Regions from separate parts of the Paenibacillus sp. E222 genome, predicted to be linked through region 3. Evidence: predicted binding sites of a transcription regulator. Region 3 holds the regulator's gene; each other region holds the start of a gene.

Region 1 (6,736 bases), 2.2 Mb from region 3:
CAATTTCTTCGGTTGATGCCAACGTGGTAAAAATACTGCTGTATGATTTCGCATGAATTTGTTCCATCATCGCCATAAAACTAAGTACAGCTTTGCGTTGCAGTCCATCGACATGCTCCATAATCTGCGGCATACCTACACCGCCCTGGATTGTATCCAGAAGGGTTAAGCCTCCCAAAACTTTCATATAAGCGTCTTTTTCTACATCACTGAGCATGCCCCAGGTCATTTTATCATCGGATAAAGGAATCTCGTCATCGGTCCAAAATTGCATAATATTCTGATTCCAGAACATCAGGGTGAAATCATCATCCGCCCGATTCCAGTTCACAGCTTGAATTGCCGGCATGGTATATCAAACTCCAATCGTAATACCCTAAAGGGAAATTTGTTTATATTGAACAAGCAATGCATTCTTCCATCGTCAGCTTGTTGGTTCTTGTGTAATACAAAGATTTCAACCCTTTATGAGCAGCATACAGATAGCAGCGAGCCAACTCTCGCGTGGTTACATCACTGTTTACATGCAGAATGGTTGAGATGCCTTGGTCCACATGCGGCTGAATCTCCGCAATCAAATCAATCACCTTGAATTGATCCATTTGATACGCTGATTTGTAATAGAAGACGTTATCCTTTTGCAAATAGGGCATTGGATAATACGTGGTTGAATTGGCATAGGTCCGTGTCTCAATCTGTTCTACGATCGGCATGACACTGGATGTTGCGTTTTGGATATAAGAGATGCTGGCCGTTGGAGCAATAGCCATGCGATAGGCATGGTAGAGACCATTTTTCATCACTTTAGACTTAAGCTGGTTCCAATCCTCGGGAGACGGAACAGCAATGCCGGTAAACAATTCTTGTACTTTCGATGTGGTGGGACGGTAATCCGTAGTCACATAACGATCAAAATATACGCCAGTCGCATAATCCGACTGCTCAAATCCATAGAACCGTTGACCCGTTTGAACTGCAAACTCCATACTTTTCTCCAGAGAATGATAATTCATGGTCATAAAGAAGGTACGTACAAAATCCTTGGCCTCCGAGCTTTCATAAGCAATCCTGTTTTTGGCTAAGTAACCGTGCAGGTTCATGGCTCCCAAGCCAACGGAATGCATCTCGGAATTGGCTTTAGCCACACCGGGAGCATTGGCAACATGCGTCATGTCGCTGACGGAGGTCAGTGCAATCATGCCCTCATGCACGGATTCCTTGATCTTGCCACTCTCCATAACATTAACAATATTGAGGGAGGCCAGGTTGCAGCTGATATCTTTGCGGATAATATCCGGTTGACCATAGTCTGTAATTTCAGAAGTCTCCTGGAGCTGGAAGATCTCTGTGCAGAGGTTGGACATTTTGACTTGTCCTACGTTTTTCAAGGCATGTGCTTGATTGGCATTGGTTTTATTAATGATGTAGGGATAGCCGGATTCAAGTTGAGTCATCGCTATTTTGGTCAGCATATCCCGTGCGCTGAGCGATTTTTTCTTCTTCACCCGGTCGTCAGCCAGCAAGGTATCATACATTACGTCCAGATCCATATCATCCAAATGTGTTCCATACGCCTTATAAACACTATAAGGTGCGAAGAGATACAGAGGCTCATTATCTTGAGCCAGCTTATAGAAACGATTAGGAACAATAAGTCCGATAGAGAGAGTTTTCAGCCGGATTTTCTCATCCGCATTGATTTTTTTGCTATCCAGCAGTTCCATAACGTCCCAACCGAAAATATTATAGTATGCTGCACCAGAACCTTTACGTTGACCCATCTGATCGGCGTAGGAGAAGCCGTCTTCCATCAGCTTGAGAACAGGCGTGATGCCTTTAGCAGCACCTTCAACTCCTTTAATGACTTCACCACGAGCACGCAACTTCGACAGATTGACAGCAACGCCACCACCGATTTTGGATAACTGCATACACGTGTTTAGGACATAGTTTATGGAGTTCAGTGAATCATCCATTTCAAGCAGGAAGCAAGAAACCAGTTCACCGCGCCGACTTTTTCCCGCATTCAGGAAAGTGGGGGTTGCCGGTTGAATACGCTGCTCCATCATCGAACGGGACAGCAAACAAGCCGTATCAAAGTGTCCACGACCCAGATGAAGTGCAGCGGCGGCTACCCGATCTGCATATTGCTCAAGGTATGTTTTGCGGTCATATGTTCTCAACGCATAATCAGTATAGAATTTGGACGCTGCCATATAGGAAGGAAAGGTATACTGATAGCCACGCGTAATTTCAAATACGGTTCTAACTTCGTCAGCTGTATAGGAAGCATAGAAATCCTCGTAATAATCATGATCAATCATGAATTTGACCTGATCATCAATGTTGGCAAATGCCATACTTTTATCTTTAATTTCTTTCATAAACTCCTCTACAGCCTCTTTATCCTTATGTAACTGGAAGAAGCCATCAGAGTTGCGTTTTAGCAGCATGTTATTTAATTCAATATGACGCAATGCGGCTCACCTCCTGTTTAAAATACTCCACGTCTTTCTTGGAACCTGATAATTCAAATTTACTAATAACCGGGACGTTATAAGATGCAGAGATCAAATCTGCACTTTTGGCAAAACGCTCACCCCAGTTACGATTACCGCTGGCGGCCACGCCAATCAGGTATTCAGAGTTTTTTTGTAAAAAAGAAGACACCTTATCAGGTATCTGCCCAAAACCTGTTGTATATGTCACAAGTACGTACGGTTCATCAATCGTCATTTGATTTTGAATCTGTACTGCTGGCAGTTGAAGCTTGGAAATAAACCTCTTAACATTCCCGGTTATCGAATCATACACAATTAGCACGATCATTATCCTCCTTGACAAATGAACGGTGATCAGAAATAAACACTATATATAGATTATATTTTCAATTTTATATCAATATATAGAATTGTCAATTGCATATCGGTATCGATTTTGTGAAAAAACCTCATGAATGGGCTCTATTACTAGGCTTAAAAAATTTGTGGCTTAGTAGATATCCATATTCGAATGCACGATATTTGGTGCATGCGAGAATTATGATTGACAGCCGTCACAGGAGAGAAATCAACCTGAACATCATCGTTCATACATTGTCTACAATTCAGAGATAGATTATCAAAAGGCATGGCTCTATGGAGTCATGCCTTTTGAGTACGTTGAAGGTATGCTGATTACATCAAGTTCACTCACTGGCTTGAGGCTTTATGAAGAGAAACTAAGAAAATGATCTAATATCGCAAAGATTTGGAGGTAAGACATGAACGGGACCCTGCAGCAAAATAGAATATTGATTGTAGATGATGATAAACGGGTCCGTGGACTTCTTCGCATGTATTTGGAGAAAGAACAATTTATCGTTGAGGAGGCTTCGCTGGGCTGGCAAGCCTTAAGCAAGCTTCATCATGACTCGTATGCCATGATCATTCTGGATTGGATTCTCCCCGATATTAAGGGGATTGAAATATGCCAATATCTACGGACCAACTTAAGCATACCCGTCATGTTTCTGACAGCCAAGTCAGAAGAGGGGAATCGGCTTGAAGCTTTCAAAGCCGGGGCGGATGACTTTGTCATGAAACCGTTCAGTCCGAGGGAAGTTGTGCTGCGCATCAAAACCATGATGGCTCGTTATAACGGATTAATCAAACCTGCGTCAAAAGACCATTCAGCAAGCGAGGTGTTGATCTCCTCTATTTTAATCAATCCTACTTCCCGAAGAGTCACAGTAGAAGACGAGGAGATTCATATGACTCCCAAAGAATTTGATTTGCTTTATCATCTGGCGACACACGCGGAAATCGCATTCTCCAGGCAGGATTTGCTGAGAATTGTTTGGAAAGTGGAGCATGAGGAAGATCTGGATTATCGAACCGTAGATACCCATGTAAAACGGTTGCGGGACAAACTCTCCGAACATGTGCCGAATCGGGAAGATCTGATTCAAACCCTGTGGGGGTTCGGTTATATTCTTCGTCTGCCTCACTGATGCTTATCTTGAAGTTCAGGAGGGGAACATGTCTTATAAACAAATCAAGTGGATGATCTTGCTGATTCCCACCTTAACCGTTGCTCTCTGGGAATATGTACGACATCGGTTTCTACTCCCTTATATATCAATGGATTTGGGCAACTGGCTAACACCTGTCATTGTGTATGTAGTGAGTATAACGTTGTTAACTCGGTTGTTTCTTATCCTGGAACGAATTCAAAAAGAGCTGGAGCATGAGCGTGAAGCCAAAGCCGCATTTGAATCTCGGGAAAAGATGGCCAAGGAACTTCATGATGGAATCGCCCAATCCCTTTTTTTATTATCGGTGAAAGTAGGGCGTTTGGAGGAACAAGCCAAGCAGGATCAACAGCTGGACGATGTGTATTCGATTAAAAAAACGGTTCATGAAGTCAATCGTTATGTACGCCAGGCCATTGCCGATTTACGTTATGATCCTAACGTTGACAACACCTTCACTATGAACGAATCGATTACACTACTTGGTCAAGTTCGAAGAATTGTCAAAGATATCCCCGTCCGAATCGAACTGGATTGGAACATCCCGGATGATACATTTACGGACAAAGAGAAAGTAGAACTGCTCGCTTGTATTCGGGAAGCCCTCTTTAATATTCAAAAGCATGCATCAGCTTCCCAAGGATGGATTCAGGGAAACGGGTACAAGAATTGCTGGAATATCACGATTCGAGATAATGGAAAAGGATTTGAGATGAACCCCTTTGAACGAAAGGATCGATATGGACTGAAAATTATGAGAGAGCGGATGAATGAACTGAACTTTAACATGCAATTCCGAAGGGAGCAGCAGCTTACTGTTGTCGAATTTTCAAAGGATGGTGAGATGTTATGAGCCATACTCGCGTACTTGTTGTAGACGACCACGCTCATGCGAGAGAAGCCATATGTGAAATTTTATCCATGGATCCCGGCTTCGAAGTGATTGGCGTCGTATCGGACGGTCAACAGGCGATTGACTATACAGAACAATGGCTTCCCGACTTAATCCTCATGGACATTCAGATGCCCATTATGAACGGTCTTGAAGCAACACAGCGGATCAAATTAGCCTTTCCTTATGTGAAAATTGTCATGATTACCGTCTCGGATGATGTACTCCACCTTCTGGAAGCGTTGAAGCGGGGAGCTCAGGGTTACTTGCTCAAAAATCTGGAACCGTCCATGTGGCTGGCATATCTTCATTCCATTGTTACAGAAGAAGCTCCATTGAGCCGCGAGGTGGCTTACCAAATCCTGAAGGATGTCTCACTCACGGAGAAAAAAGAACCTGACGTTCCACTAACGACAAGGGAAAAGGATATTCTGTATGGCGTGGCTGCAGGGTGGACGAACAAAGAAATCGCTGTGAATTATACGATTTCAGAATATACGGTCAAGAATCATTTGAAAAACATTTTGCAAAAGCTGCAGGTTCAAAATCGTGTTCAACTGACACGTTACGCATTGGAGCAAGGGCTTATTACAGACCACAATCGTCTGTAGTAAGCTTTTTTTACTAGATCGGAGCGTTCTTTCGGTTTCTATGTATAAGTGGATGTCACTTTCTCTGCTTTTCACCACCATGACCTCACAAATTGGACACAAAACGTCCAGCTCTATAGCCAGATTGAGCTATATGGTAAAAATTTGTTTTTATGTACACTATGAGCAGTGTGCTTCATGAAGGAGGTTATGATGTTAAACGGACGGATTGTCCTGGGCTTGTTGCTGCTTGTGGGTATACTGGCGATCCCGTTATCTTACTCACTTGACTCTGCGAACGCTGCTTCTGATACCAAAGACGCTATTCCACTCCAGCCAATCATTGATGGTTCTAAACCTGGAGAAGTGCTTGTGCTTGAGCCGGGTATTTATTCTGGTCCCGTAAGTATAGACAAGAATATATCCATTCGAGGAGATTCATCGGTAACGGTATTGAATATGGAAGCTGATTCCACGATTACCATTCGTTCAGATGGAGTGACTTTGCAGGGGTTCACGGTTCAACATTTAACGAACGAACCCACTGCTGCGATTCTGGTTGAAGGAGATCGTGTAGAGATCACGGGCCTGGATATTCAGAGTCAAAGTTTTGGAATCGTGCTGCGGGGTTCCGTCGACGGGCTCATACAAGGCAATACCATTTCATGGGCTGGACCGGAGTCTGCTTCCAGTGGTCAAAAGGGGAATGGCATTGATCTGTACAATTCCCATCGCACCCACATCGAAGACAACCAAATTACGGGTATGCGGGACGGGATCTACCTGGAGAATAGTCGCAATCTTACGGTTAAGGCTAATACGCTGTTACATACCAGATATGGCATTCATTGTATGTATATTGATGGTTCTTCTGTTATGGACAATGTGGGGGAGAACAACAGTACCGGAGCCATGGTCATGGGTGTCAAGAATACGGTTGTATCGGGAAATTCCTTTCGCAAACAGAACGAAAATGTGCATTCACAAGGGATTTTGTTGTATGACGTACAGCAATCTTCGGTTCATAACAATGTCGTGGAAGGTAATCGTGTTGGCATGAACATTGCTGAATCCTCAGGAAATGAAATTCGCGGCAATGCGGTGCTCCGGAATTTCATCGGAATTCAGCTCGTTCTTGCGGAGGATAATCAGTTTACCAGAAACCAATTTGTTTCGAATGTGATTGAAGCTTCAGCGATGGACAGCCGGAACAATGAGATGAAGGAAAATTATTGGGATTCC
Region 2 (6,736 bases), 2.8 Mb from region 3:
GGCGTTTCAGCTTGTGTACAAAATCCACAGCGCCGCCCTCCAGCAGTCCCATATCCACAACAGCCACGTCCGGTTTAAAGCCCCCCTGAATCCAGTCGTACGCCTCGGTTGTAACCGAGGTCATGTGCACATCCATCTCCCATCTGCGCATCAGGGATGAGGCCCCTTGCAGAATGTCAGGATCCTTGGCAAGCAGCACCTTTTTGCCCTTCAGTCGATGCTGAATATTGGCAAGCTGAGGCAGTTCCCAATGTCTGCGGAGCGGCAGTCTAATTTCGAATTCTGTCTCCTTGTCGCCCATACCATGTACCTGAATACGCCCATTCATAAGGATGGCAAGATTCTGGCTGACCGCCAAACCGAGATTGGTCCCTACCAGCTTCTGTGTACTTATATTTCCGTCCAAACTGTTAAATGATCTAAGCTTTTTGTCCGAAGACAACATGCGGCCAGTGTACTTCACATGGAGTAGAAGCGTACCCGCCTCTTCTGTATCTCCACCAGCTACGGTTGCCGTAACCAATACGGAGCCTGTCCGTGTTGAATCTAGGGCATACTGCATGACATGGGCCAATAGTTGTCCGATCTTTATTTCATCCCCGACGAAAACCTGAGATACGTTCAGATCAAGGTTCAAACCCAGCTCAATGTTCTTGCTCAGCGCCAGTCCCGCGTAGAGATAAACGGTATTTTCAATCGTGGCGACCAGATCGAATGGATCATCATGCACAACCGTTTGGCCTGCGTCATTGACGTTAAAACTCATCATGTTATTGAGCAGGGAGAGCAGAATGTTCCCGCTGGTTTCGATCATATTCACATATTCTATCTGCTCGTCCGACATATCCGGTGTACGCATCAGATCCGTTAATCCCAGAATGCCGTTCAGCGGGTTACGAATTTCGTGGCTCATCAGCGACAGCATCTGTGTCTTGGTCAACGCCTCAGACTCCGCACGTTCCTTCTCTGCCTGCAATTGCTCTTGCAGTTGCTCCGAATGACTCAGCTTCTGTTCCTGAACTTGCAGCGTATCTTCCAGATCCACGACATACCCGAGAAAAACGGCCATGGCTTGCAGTGTTTTCATATCCGTTTCACTAATCACATAATCGGGATCATCCATGAGGCAGATCGTGCCGAACGTTTCCCCTGACCTCCGCATAATAGGAATCCCCACAAAGTAACGATTGCCCAGTCCGCTTGTTACGTCCATGGTTTTCGTAAGAGGATGTTCACATGTATCCGTAATGATCAGACTGCTGCCCTTATCTCTTAAGACCAGGCTGCAGTATGACGCTTCAAATGGAAGTTTACTACCTTTGGCGACCAACTCTTCCTCGCGGTTAAAAGCTTCCATAATAACATTGGTCACTCCATCGTTCGTGGCAACAAAAATGGTGTTCACTTTTAAGATGCCGCTTAATACGTCTACAATATGGGACGCGGCTTCCTGTATATTTTCATAGAAGCCCCTTGTAACACCTACCGTTCCCATGATTCACCCCTCTTGTCTTAGCTGCATTTTCAATTCATAGTGCACTGTATGATTCAATCCATTAACGAGGGTTCAAAAGTTGCGAAAAAGTGGTCACAACCTATACATATATAAAGTTTTCTATCTACTTCTAAGCATCGTCAACTGTAATTACACGGTAAATAGAAATTATACGCTTACCCTCCAGCTTTGAAAACCTCTATCATTCTGAGCGATGAATCATGACGAACGATCAGCCACTCACATGTGATCATTATCACACCAAAATAACAATATATAGTTTATAAATGGATAAAGAAACTCTACATGTAGTGTTCAATGAATGGACATTATCCCATACATTTCAATTTTATTATTTTAGGAGGAACTGACATGAACATGCTTGAGTATGCCTCTCCACCGGCATCCGACCTGCTATCTGACCTGGGAAGACGAATTATAGGTGCTGAGGACGCCGATACGCTAAGGGAGAATGCCAATCTGAACGGAGACTCGTTCAGCGGCAAGATGAGCAGGCTCGGTTCGGAGACCGCCAAGTGGCATGCTCTGCGTCATGTACTGCCTAAGGAACTCGCGCTAGCTGTAGAGAACGGGGATCTGTATGTACACGATCTGGATCAGTATGCTCTTGGAACGACTAACTGTATCTTTATTCCGTTTGATCGGCTGCTGGCCTCCGGATTCAATACCGGCAACGGTTCGGTTCGTACCCCACAGACGATCATGTCTGCCATGGCACTGGTCGCCATTATTTTTCAATCCCAGCAGAACAGCCAGTACGGCGGTGTATCCGCCAATAAAATCGATTGGGATCTCGCACCTTATGTGAAGCGTTCGTTCCGTAAGCATTACCGGAAGGGGCAACGTCTGTTTGGAGAGAATGACCGAATTGAGGATGAGCAGCTGCATCTGGATAGTGATGAAGCGAAGAAGAAGTGTGCACGAGCCTTTGCCTTTGCCTGTGAAGAAACGGAACTGGAGACCGGGCAAGCTGCGGAGTCCCTGATCCATAACCTGAACACCATGAGCAGTCGTGCTGGCGGACAGATTCCGTTCACTTCGCTGAACTACGGACTCTGTACTTCAGCCGAAGGTCGACTCGTATCCCGGTCGTTGCTGGAAGCGACCATTCGTGGACTTGGTAACGGGGAAACACCCGTGTTCCCTCAGCATATTTTCCAATGCAAGCAAGGAATTAACCAATCGGAGGGAGATCCGAATTACGATCTGTTCCGGCTTGCTGTGACCTGCTCCTCACGGCGCATGTATCCGAACTTTGTCAATGTGGATGCTTCCTTCAACCTGCCCTATTATCAACCGGAAGATCCCGATACGATCATTGCGACGATGGGATGCCGGACACGCACACTGGCTGATCGCTTCGGACGCAATCGTCAGAGCGGCAAAGGCAATCTGTCCTTTAACACTATCAATCTGGTCAAGCTCGGCATTCGATATGGAATCTGCCAGGGCGCAAGAGCCATCGCTGACCGGGCTGGCTTCTATACGGCGCTGGAATCCGTCATGCACAATGCTACGGATGGACTGCTGCACAGGTATCGAATTCAGACGAACCAGCCTGCCAAAGCATCGGACTTCATGATGCGGGAAGGGGTATGGGAAGGCGGTGAACACTTGGCTCCGAATGAACCGGTAGCCGATCTGTTGAAGCATGGTACGTTATCCCTTGGTTTTATCGGGCTTGCGGAATGTATGACCGCTCTATATGGCCGTCACCATGGACAAGACCTGCATGTACATCGAGAAGCCTTGAATATCATTCGTACGATGCGAGAGTTCTGTGACCGGATGAGTGAGCAGCATAACCTGAATATCACCTTGTTCGCTACGCCCGCTGAGGGTCTATCCGGCAAATTCACCAAGATCGATCGTGAGCGATATGGCGTCATTGCGGGGGTCAACGACCGGGAATACTACACCAATTCATTTCACATTCCGGTCTATCATACGCTTCCTGCCTATCGCAAGATTGAGCTGGAAGCTCCCTTCCACTCACTATGTAATGCCGGAGCGATCTCATATGTCGAACTCGACGGGAATGTAAGGGCCAATACCTCCGCTTTCCAACGAATCGTGCAATTCGCGCTGGCCCAGGACATCGGGTATTTCTCCATTAATCATCCGATTGACCGCTGTCCGTCCTGTGGCTATGAGGGCGTTATTGGAGATGTATGTCCCGGATGTGAGGCTCATGAAAACCATGTACATTTCCAGCGGCTGCGCCGGGTGACGGGATATCTGACCGGTGACTATAAAGTGCGCTTCAATGCGGCGAAGCAAGCCGAAGTGAGAGACCGGGTGAAACATCAATGAATCTGTATGGTTACATCCCGGAATCGGTGAATGAGGGGCCTGGCCTGCGTGCCGTGTTGTTCATCAGCGGATGCCGCCATGCCTGTCCGGGCTGTTTCAGCCCCGGCTCATGGAGCTTCCGTGCAGGGGAACCATTTACGGAGAAGCAGCAGCAGCAGATTTTGCATGAAGTGTCTTCGCATCCCTTGCTGGAAGGGGTTACGTTATGCGGAGGTGATCCTTTTTTCTCTGCCGCAGCATGTGCCTCCTGGGTTCGGCAGCTTCGGGCTGCTCGGCCTGATCTGACCGTATGGGCCTACACGGGGTTTGTGTATGAGGAGCTGATAACAGACCCGTCACGGACGGAGTTATCCCGGCTATGCGACGTCATTATCGATGGACCTTATATTGCAGCTGAGCGTGATGTATCACTTCCTTTTCGCGGCAGTCGTAATCAGCGCATCATCGATGTTGGGGCAACAACGGCTCGCCAGACCATCGTTACTGTGCAGTTAGATGCATGGTAACGATTTTTTTATTTGAGGGGAATCAAGCACAGCGTGGGAGATGATTTGCTTCATTTTAAGAATGCCAAATCTACCAATATATCTAGGATTCATAGAGTATTATTTTATTTCCGATCGGATTAATGATATATGTTGCAAGCCCTTAGGTTATCGTCTATGATTGGTAGCATAAGAGCAAGTATACGACGATTGCAGCATGATACAAACTATCATCTATGCTTGGTCACCAATTTCATAGCCGGAGATGTGTACGCACATTTCTGCACACGGAAACAGGTGCCGACCGCGCTGCATGCGTGGTCAGGCTTAAAAGGGAAGCACGGTGCAAATCCGTCGCGGTCCCGCCACTGTATACGGGGAGTCTATGCATATAATCCACTGGGGTAAACACCGGGAAGGAATGCATATGGCCATGATCCGCAAGCCAGGAGACCTGCCTGTTTCGACAGCATCGCATGACCTACGGAAGATAGGGAGGTGTTAGAGCAGCCGCTACAACGACTTATAGCAGGTGTTCTTTCCCATTCTATCTTTGTGCACAGTCGTCATTCATGATGCCTGTTTCTCGGGGGTATGGAATCGGAAGGAATGCCTTTTTTTGATGCTTTCAAATGAAACACAACACAATAGCTTCAACCGGATGATCATCATTATTAATGAGGAGGAATTTTACATGTCGCAATCACAGCAACAACAGCCACAAGTACGGACAGGCAACCTCGGTTACCCCCGCATCGGTGCGGGACGCGAATGGAAAAAAGCACTGGAGTCCTTCTGGGCTGGCCGAATCGATGAATCCACGCTTCATCAGGAGCTGACCTCGCTTCGGTTGCAGGATCTGAAGAAACAGCAGGCACAGCAGCTCGATCTGATTCCTGTGGGCGACTTCTCCTATTATGATCATATGCTTGACGTATCCGCGATGTTTGGCGTCGTTCCTGAGCGCTTTAACCATGCAGGCGGACCGGTATCCGTATCTACCTACTACGCCATGGCCCGGGGTAATGATGAGGCAACCGCCTGTGAGATGACCAAGTGGCTGAACACCAACTATCACTACATCGTACCTGAGATTCATAATGATACTGCATTTGCATTGCTTGAAAATAAACCCCTTGCCGCCTATCGCGAAGCGAAGCAGGAGCTTGGGCTGGAAGGTAAACCGGTTGTGGTCGGTCCGTACTCGTATGTACGGTTCGCCAAAGGCTATGACGCGGAACGCTTTGCAGAGATCGTCACACGTCTCGTTCCAGTGTACGCCCAGCTTCTGTCTGAGCTTCAGGCAGAAGGCGTACAGTGGGTACAGATCGACGAGCCTGCTCTGACGCTGGCTGTCTCTTCCGAAGATGAAGCCTTGCTGCAACAGGTGTATGCTGCCTTGGCACAAGCTGCACCGGAGTTGAAGCTGCTGCTTCAAACGTATTTCGAATCGGTGGAAGCTTATCCGGTCGTGACAGCTCTGCCTGTTGCCGGAATCGGCCTGGACCTGGTCCACGGCTATGAAGGCAACTTCACCAGCCTGCGGGAGCATGGCTTCCCGCAGGATAAATGGTTGGGCGCCGGTGTCATCGACGGGCGCAACATCTGGCGCGCCGATCTCGCAGAGACGGCGAAGCTGCTGGAGCAGGTAGCTGAATTCGCAGCCGAAGGCAAGCTGATCATTCAGCCTTCCTGCAGCCTGTTGCATGTACCGGTTACTGCCGCTCAAGAGAGCGCGCTTGATCCGGTACTGCGCAATGCCCTGGCATTTGCCGACGAGAAGCTGGAGGAAATAGCGACGCTCGGCACGTTGTTGTCCGGCGGTGCAAAGCAGGCGGACCAAGCAGCGGCTTTGGCTGAAGCCCGCCGCCGCGCCCAGGCAAGCACCGAAGCGGTGCGCCTGCTGAGCGAGTCCGAATCACGGACACGCCTAAGTGGTGCGCCTGCAGGGGTGCATGCTGATGAGCAGCTGCTCCGAAACGCGTCATTCCAGGAGCGACGCGAATTGCAGCAGCAAAAATGGTCGCTCCCGCTGCTGCCAACCACAACCATTGGCAGCTTCCCGCAAACGGCGGACGTGCGCAAAGCACGCGCACTCTTCCGTAAAGGGGAATGGAATGCGGAGCAATATGACGCCTATGTACGTGAACAGATCCAGGAATGGATTACCATTCAGGAGGAAATTGGTCTGGATGTGCTGGTACACGGTGAGTTCGAACGTACCGATATGGTTGAGTTTTTCGGTGAAAAGCTGACTGGATTCGCCTTCACCAAAAATGGCTGGGTACAATCCTACGGCTCACGCTGCGTGAAGCCACCTGTAATTTACGGAGATGTGCTGTTCAATGAACCGATGACGGTGAAAGAAACAGCCTATGCCCAGACACTGACCAGCAAACCGGTGAAAGGAATGCTCACAGGT
Region 3 (6,736 bases):
GCCGTTCCAGCTGCCGTGGTAGAATCCTCCATAGCAACAGAAGAAACGATTAGTGAACTGTTTGGTTCACTCGAATCCATTGATGTGCTACATGTGGAGACACATGGGGATAATCCGCATCAGGCGAAACTAATTGGACTTGCTGTTGGTTCAGGCGGAACCTATACATTCTTATCTCCCGAATTGCTTCAGTCTGATGCAGCTGCCCCGGTAAGAGAGTGGCTGGGCAATGCAGAACAACCCAAGCGTGGTTATGATCTGCACCGTGTTGATCTCGCACTGCATGCGCATGGCATTGAGTTTGCTGGAGCGTCCTTTGATGTGCAATTGGCTGCCTATTTGCTTGATCCAACCGAATCCAATCAGACGATCAGCGGCCTGACCACGAAGTATGGTCTGCCTTCCCTCGTGGAGGATGATACGGTTATGGGCAAAGGTGCAAAATACAGGGTGCCAGAGACGGATGTACTGGGCGATTTTCTGTGTCGCAAAGCCGCGGCAGTAGCAGCCATTATTCCACTCCAGGAGCAGGCGCTGGAGAGCAATGAGATGAACGCTCTTTTCCATGAACTGGAGATGCCGTTATCACGTATTCTTGCTGATATGGAGAAACAGGGCATTAAGGCTAATACGGCAGATTTGCAGGCTTTGGGTAGTGAGTTCGAAGAAAATATAAGCAGGTTGATGGCGGAAATCTACAAGCTTTCCGGTACGGAATTCAATCTGAATTCACCGAAGCAACTGGGCGAGATTTTATTCGATAAACTCGGTCTGCCTGTAGTGAAGAAAACAAAAACAGGATACTCTACGGATGCCGAAGTATTGGAGAAGCTGGCTCCTTATAATGATGTGGTCAAGCACATTCTGCAATATCGTCAACTTGCCAAGCTGCAGTCCACGTATGTAGAAGGATTGCTCAAAGAGATTTCGGATAAGGATGGCAAAGTGCATACGTATTACCGTCAGACGATCGCAGCAACCGGACGTCTGAGCAGCCAGTTCCCGAACTTGCAGAACATTCCGATTCGGATGGAGGAAGGCCGCAAAATCAGGAAAGTATTTGTTCCTTCTGAACCGGGATGGTCCATTTTGGCAGCAGACTATTCGCAGATTGAACTGCGCGTCCTTGCCCATATTTCAGATGATGAGCGGCTGAAGGAAGCTTTTGTCCAGGACATGGATATCCATACAAAGACGGCCTCCGATGTGTTTGGTGTGAAGCCAGAAGAGGTGGATGGAGACATGCGTCGTTCTGCCAAGGCGGTTAACTTCGGGATTGTATACGGCATCAGTGATTACGGTCTTTCGCAGAACCTGCACATCACGCGGAAAGAGGCAGCACAGTTTATCGATCAATATTTTGAAGTGTTCCAGGGTGTGCGCCGATATATGGATGATATTGTGAAGGAAGCCCGTCAGGATGGTTATGTCAAAACGCTGCTGGAACGCCGTCGTTATCTGCCAGAAATCAATGCCAGCAACTTTAACCTGCGTTCCTTTGCGGAACGGACAGCGATGAATACACCGATCCAGGGAACTGCGGCAGATATCATCAAGCTTGCCATGGTACAAATGGATGAAGCGCTGCGTGAACGCAAGCTGAAGAGCCGCATGCTGCTACAGGTGCACGATGAACTTGTATTCGAAGTGCCTGCGGATGAGCTGGAACTGATGAAAGAGCTGGTTCCTTCGGTGATGGAAAAAGCATTGGAGCTGTCAGTGCCACTGAAAGCGGAAGTCAGCTACGGAGAAAACTGGTACGAGGCTAAATAGTAGATCCCAAGCGGGTTTTCCGTTATTTTACAAAATATTTTTCAACTGTTTTCGACATAAGAAGGGGTCCCGCTGAGCGCCATCTTCCGTTATAATATAGGGGAGGTGAGAACATCATGCCGGAATTACCGGAAGTCGAAACAGTCAGAAGAACATTGAATCAACTTATTGTTGGCAAGACCATTGACTCAGTTACCGTTAGCTTGCCGCGGATCATTCAGCGGCCGGACGACATAGATGCATTTGCAATGGAACTTAAGGGACATACCGTGATTGGTGTAGAGCGCAGGGGCAAGTTTTTGCGTATTTTGCTGGACGGGCTGGTGCTTGTCTCCCATCTGCGGATGGAAGGAAGATACGGGGTGTACCAACAACATGAGGAAGTGGAGAAGCATACCCATGTCATTTTTCACTTTACCGATGGTACAGAATTACGTTACAAGGATGTCCGTCAATTCGGTACAATGCATCTCTTTAATGCAGGTGAGGAACTGGTATCCAAACCTTTGTTAAAGCTGGGGCTGGAACCACTTGATCCAGTGTTTACCGTAGCTGCATTCCGTGAGGCTGTTGGCAAACGGACAACCAAAATTAAAGCCGTGTTGTTAAATCAGGCATATGTGGTCGGCATCGGGAATATTTATGTGGACGAGGCCTTGTTCCGCGCTGGCATTCATCCAGAGACCATTGCCAAGACATTGACCGAAACCCAGTTAACCGTGCTACATGAAGCGATCGTGATTACGCTGCAGGATGCGGTGGATGCAGGTGGTTCGTCCATTAAGTCCTATGTCAATGGACAGGGTGAGATGGGCATGTTCCAGCATCAATTGAAAATATATGGACGCAAAGCTGAACCCTGTGCGACTTGTGGCACATTAATCGAGAAGATTGTAGTGGGCGGTAGAGGCACGCATTACTGTCCGAAGTGTCAACCGCTGCTCTAAATCGGTGATGGCTCTGGCAGCATGAACGAAATCGTCAAATTGTAGCACCCTTGGATTCCTCCCTCCATATACTGATATGGCAGAAATAAGCGGGCGTATACCCATACTGGCAGTCGCCAGTTGGAGCGAGTTCCGCACAGGGGAGGAATCCGGGGTGCTGCATCATTTTATTTCATTACTGGCGCTTGCTTTGGCGCTTAGTTTAGATGGTTTTGGAGTCGGGATTACATATGGGCTGCGGAGAACTAAAATTCCGCTGTTATCCATTGTCGTCATTTCCATCTGTTCGGGTCTGGTTATTGCATTATCCATGCAAGTAGGTGTGCTTCTGTCACATGTCGTATCTCCGGACGTGGCTTCGATTGTCGGAGCGGTTATTTTGATCGGTATTGGCGCATGGTCGTTACTGCAACTTATTCGAAAACGGGGCAAGGAACAGCTGGAAACGGACAATGGAGTGGGTGAGGGAACAGGAGCAGGAACAATCCGCAGTAGTACGCAAGCCTCACAAGAAGTTCAGTCGAAGGGCAGAAATCAGGTGCTCGCGCTGGAGCTTGAGCCATCTGCTCCTGGAGGATCGCTGGAACGAATGGTCTTTACACTTGAACTGCGGAAGCTGGGTGTGGTTATTCAAATCCTACGTAGCCCCTCGAAGGCGGATATGGATAACTCGGGCAGTATATCCGTCCAAGAAGCGATGTGGCTTGGTATAGCTCTTTCTCTGGATGCTTTTGGTGCAGGATTAGGGGCAGCATTATTGGGATTCCCGACTTTGTGGACAGCATTAGTTATTGCATTGTTTAGCGGGGCTTTTCTGTCACTAGGTATGAAGGTTGGATTACGCTTTGCTGCTCTGCGTTGGATGCGAAGATTATCTGTATTACCTGCGCTTTTATTAATGTTTATGGGAATAATGAAGTTGTTGTGAGGTGAAATAAATGAATATTGGCTTAACCGGCGGGATCGCGACAGGCAAAAGCAGTGTGTCCGCCTTTCTCGCCAGTAAGGGAGCGTTGCTCATTGATGCAGATGTTATTGCCCGGGAAGTAATGCTGCCCGGGCATCCCGTTTTGGCTGCGGCTGTTCAGCGGTTCGGACAAGCCATATTGAATGAGGACGGAACACTGGATCGGAAAAAGCTGGGCAGTATTGTGTTTCAGAATCCAGAGGAACGTAAGGCACTGGAGGCTATTACACATCCTGCGATCCGCAAGGAAATGCGTGAGCGAGCTGCTCTGTATGAGCTTGAACATCCGGACAAGCTGGTCGTATCGGATATTCCATTGTTGTACGAGTCAGGGCTGGAGGATGGCTTCGAAGAAGTGATGGTTGTCTATGTCCCGAGGTCTGTGCAACGGGAACGACTGATGAGCCGGGATGGAATGACGGCAGACCAGGCAGATGGCCGGATAGACGTGCAGATGGATATTGAAGAGAAGAAGCAGCGAGCTGACGTGATTATTGATAACAGCGGCTTGTGGTCAGAGACGGAGCAGCAAATCATTTCATTTTTGCATCGTAAGGGCTTATTATGAGATTGCTGCGTAAGAAACGAATATTGTTGTTGATGTTTGTGTCTTTTGTATTGGTGCTGTTCCTAAATACCAATTGGATGTCATGGTTCTATCCGATTCATTATAAGGAAGAGATTAGGGCCCAGTCTCAGAGTTATGAGGTTGATCCGTTTCTCATAGCTTCCATCATCAAGGTGGAGACCAATTTTAAGACAAGCAAGGAATCCAAAAGAGGTGCCATCGGGTTAATGCAGCTGATGCCAGACACCGCAAACTGGATTATGGAGCAAGCGAAAATTCCGGGCACCTCACTGGAAGAATTGAAGCACGAGCCTGAAAGAAATATCCAGCTGGGTACCTGGTATCTACGTAATCTGTCCGATCAATTTGACGGGAATGAAGCGGCTATGATTGCTGCTTACAATGCAGGTCCAGGTAAAGTGAACTCATGGCTAAGGGATGGCGTATGGGACGGCTCTTTCGAGACGGTCAAAGATATTCCGTTTGGTGAAACCCGGCACTATGTACAACGCGTCATTTATTATTATAATCAATATGTAAAGATCTATAATACGTTCTAAGTTAAGACGCTCTGGATTCGTGGTCTAAAATAAGTAGAAGCACCGAGCAGACCGGTTATTCACCGGCCGCTCCATGCTCCTCTGTGTACCGTATTACGATGCAGATATTATTGGTATTGACCTGCCAATTGCTGTTCTGCAATTGTTACCAGACGCTTCGTGATGTATCCACCGATCGAACCGTTCTCGTAAGAAGTCATGTTACCTTGGTATCCGTCTTGTGGGATGCTGATTCCGAGTTCTTGAGCAACTTCATATTTCATTTGCTCGAGAGCTGCGGAAGCTTTAGTTACCACCAGGTTGTTGGAGTTACCATTGCTTTGTGCCATTGCTGTTCACCTCCTCGCGGTTGGTAAAAGTATTATGTGTCGGCAATACGATTTTCATAACTAAATGCTTAAGGGAATTTGTGGTAAAAAGTCAAACGTGGGAAGTGATCTGATTTGAAGTGTCCTTATTGCGGTTATATGGGTACCAAAGTGCTTGATTCACGTCCGGCCAACGAAGCGAAATCGATTCGTCGTCGCCGTGAGTGTGAGCAGTGTGCCCGAAGATTTACAACCTTTGAGATGATTGAAGAAACACCGTTGATCGTTATTAAGAAAGATGGCAGCCGGGAAGAGTTCAGCAGAGACAAGATTCTCCGTGGTCTGATTCGAGCTTGCGAAAAACGGCCGGTGTCGGTAGAAACGCTGGAGATGATGGTATCCGAGACAGAAAAAGCTCTGCGGAATACAGCCGATGCTGAAGTCGAGAGCCGTCAGATTGGTGAACTGCTGATGGAACAGCTGTTTCCAGTGGATGAAGTAGCCTATGTTCGCTTCGCTTCAGTGTACCGTCAATTCAAAGACATCAATATGTTCATGAAAGAACTGAAATCTCTTTTGTCCAAAGAAGACATCGAGGAGTAATGGAGCGGAAAAGGAGAAGAGCATTCTGGGTTACGGTCATGTGTTCCAGGTAAAAGGTTGTTCTTCTCCAATCATTTTGGTTGGTAAAAAAATGGTTGACAGCAAAAGCTGTATTTTATATGATATAGGAGTCGCCTGCGGAGCATTGCAGAGTTGGACAACTTGTTTCACTCATAATTCTGGGGCCTTAGCTCAGCTGGGAGAGCGCATCGCTGGCAGCGATGAGGTCAGGGGTTCGATCCCCCTAGGCTCCACCAAAATAGTAAATGCGCGCAGTTCTTCGGAACTGCGTTTTTTTGTTTTTGTATGGACATTCGCTGATAGGACGAAGAAAGTGCCGTATGCAATACTATTCAATAATTTACTGAACGAGGACTCACAATGTTATATAATAGCACATGACTGGACAAGCATTTTCTTGAAATTCGCGGTGAATCCTAACTTAGAGAGAGTGGGTAACAGGATATGTATAAAACAAGAATAATAAGAAAGTTATTTATGGGTGTAATTATTTTAAGTTTGCTGCCATTGTACTTATTTGACAAGGCGTTTGCTGCCACTCCAACAGCCACCATTGTTGTAGCTGACGAACTTCTGACTTCCGGAGAAACGTCAATGGTAACGATTACATTTTCAGAAGCGGTGACTGGATTTGATCTTGCTGATTTGGAAACAGGTAGCGGCATTCTTAGTGGATTAACAACTTCTGACAATATCACTTATAGCGCAACACTCACGCCGCCTCTAAGCAATCACAGCGGCCCCTTCAATATTTCGCTCAATCATTCAGGTATAATTGCTGGAGGCAATGTGGGGAGCGGAACCACCGTATCTAACCATTACTATGTCGACACAGTTATGCCTATCGTTACAAGTGTATCTGTTCCTGCCAATGGCACTTATGGTGCAGGAGAAGACTTGAGTTTTACAGTGAACATGAACGAGATTGTTGTCGTAACCGGCATTCCAACGATCCCGTTAATTGTAGGAACAACGACTGTGTATGCTAA

The links. Region 3 encodes NrdR, which represses ribonucleotide reductase genes. Its sites were predicted from a motif close to AACACNATATATNGTGTT; they were not measured.
Region 1: the regulator NrdR is predicted to act here: its motif matches at 2,865-2,882, upstream of nrdI (class Ib ribonucleoside-diphosphate reductase assembly flavoprotein NrdI).
Region 2: the regulator NrdR is predicted to act here: its motif matches at 1,794-1,811, upstream of HW560_RS07820 (anaerobic ribonucleoside triphosphate reductase).

The regions. Positions count from the first base shown of each region.
Region 1 covers NZ_CP058552.1:4,264,207-4,270,942, forward strand. The annotation lists gene nrdF (class 1b ribonucleoside-diphosphate reductase subunit beta) at 1-349, opposite strand, end outside; gene nrdE (class 1b ribonucleoside-diphosphate reductase subunit alpha) at 393-2,477, opposite strand; gene nrdI (class Ib ribonucleoside-diphosphate reductase assembly flavoprotein NrdI) at 2,464-2,823, opposite strand; gene HW560_RS19345 (response regulator transcription factor) at 3,263-3,991, shown strand; gene HW560_RS19350 (sensor histidine kinase) at 4,020-4,865, shown strand; gene HW560_RS19355 (response regulator) at 4,862-5,515, shown strand; gene HW560_RS19360 (right-handed parallel beta-helix repeat-containing protein) at 5,693-6,736, shown strand, end outside.
Region 2 covers NZ_CP058552.1:1,753,495-1,760,230, reverse strand. The annotation lists gene HW560_RS07825 (histidine kinase dimerization/phospho-acceptor domain-containing protein) at 1-1,495, opposite strand, end outside; gene HW560_RS07820 (anaerobic ribonucleoside triphosphate reductase) at 1,868-3,829, shown strand; gene nrdG (anaerobic ribonucleoside-triphosphate reductase activating protein) at 3,826-4,335, shown strand; cobalamin riboswitch at 4,593-4,791, shown strand; gene metE (5-methyltetrahydropteroyltriglutamate--homocysteine S-methyltransferase) at 5,009-6,736, shown strand, end outside.
Region 3 covers NZ_CP058552.1:6,440,050-6,446,785, reverse strand. The annotation lists gene polA (DNA polymerase I) at 1-1,773, shown strand, start outside; gene mutM (DNA-formamidopyrimidine glycosylase) at 1,890-2,720, shown strand; gene HW560_RS28515 (manganese efflux pump) at 2,875-3,648, shown strand; gene coaE (dephospho-CoA kinase) at 3,659-4,255, shown strand; gene HW560_RS28505 (lytic transglycosylase domain-containing protein) at 4,252-4,815, shown strand; gene HW560_RS28500 (alpha/beta-type small acid-soluble spore protein) at 4,923-5,144, opposite strand; gene nrdR (transcriptional regulator NrdR) at 5,259-5,726, shown strand; tRNA gene HW560_RS28490 (tRNA-Ala) at 5,908-5,983, shown strand; gene HW560_RS28485 (IPT/TIG domain-containing protein) at 6,225-6,736, shown strand, end outside.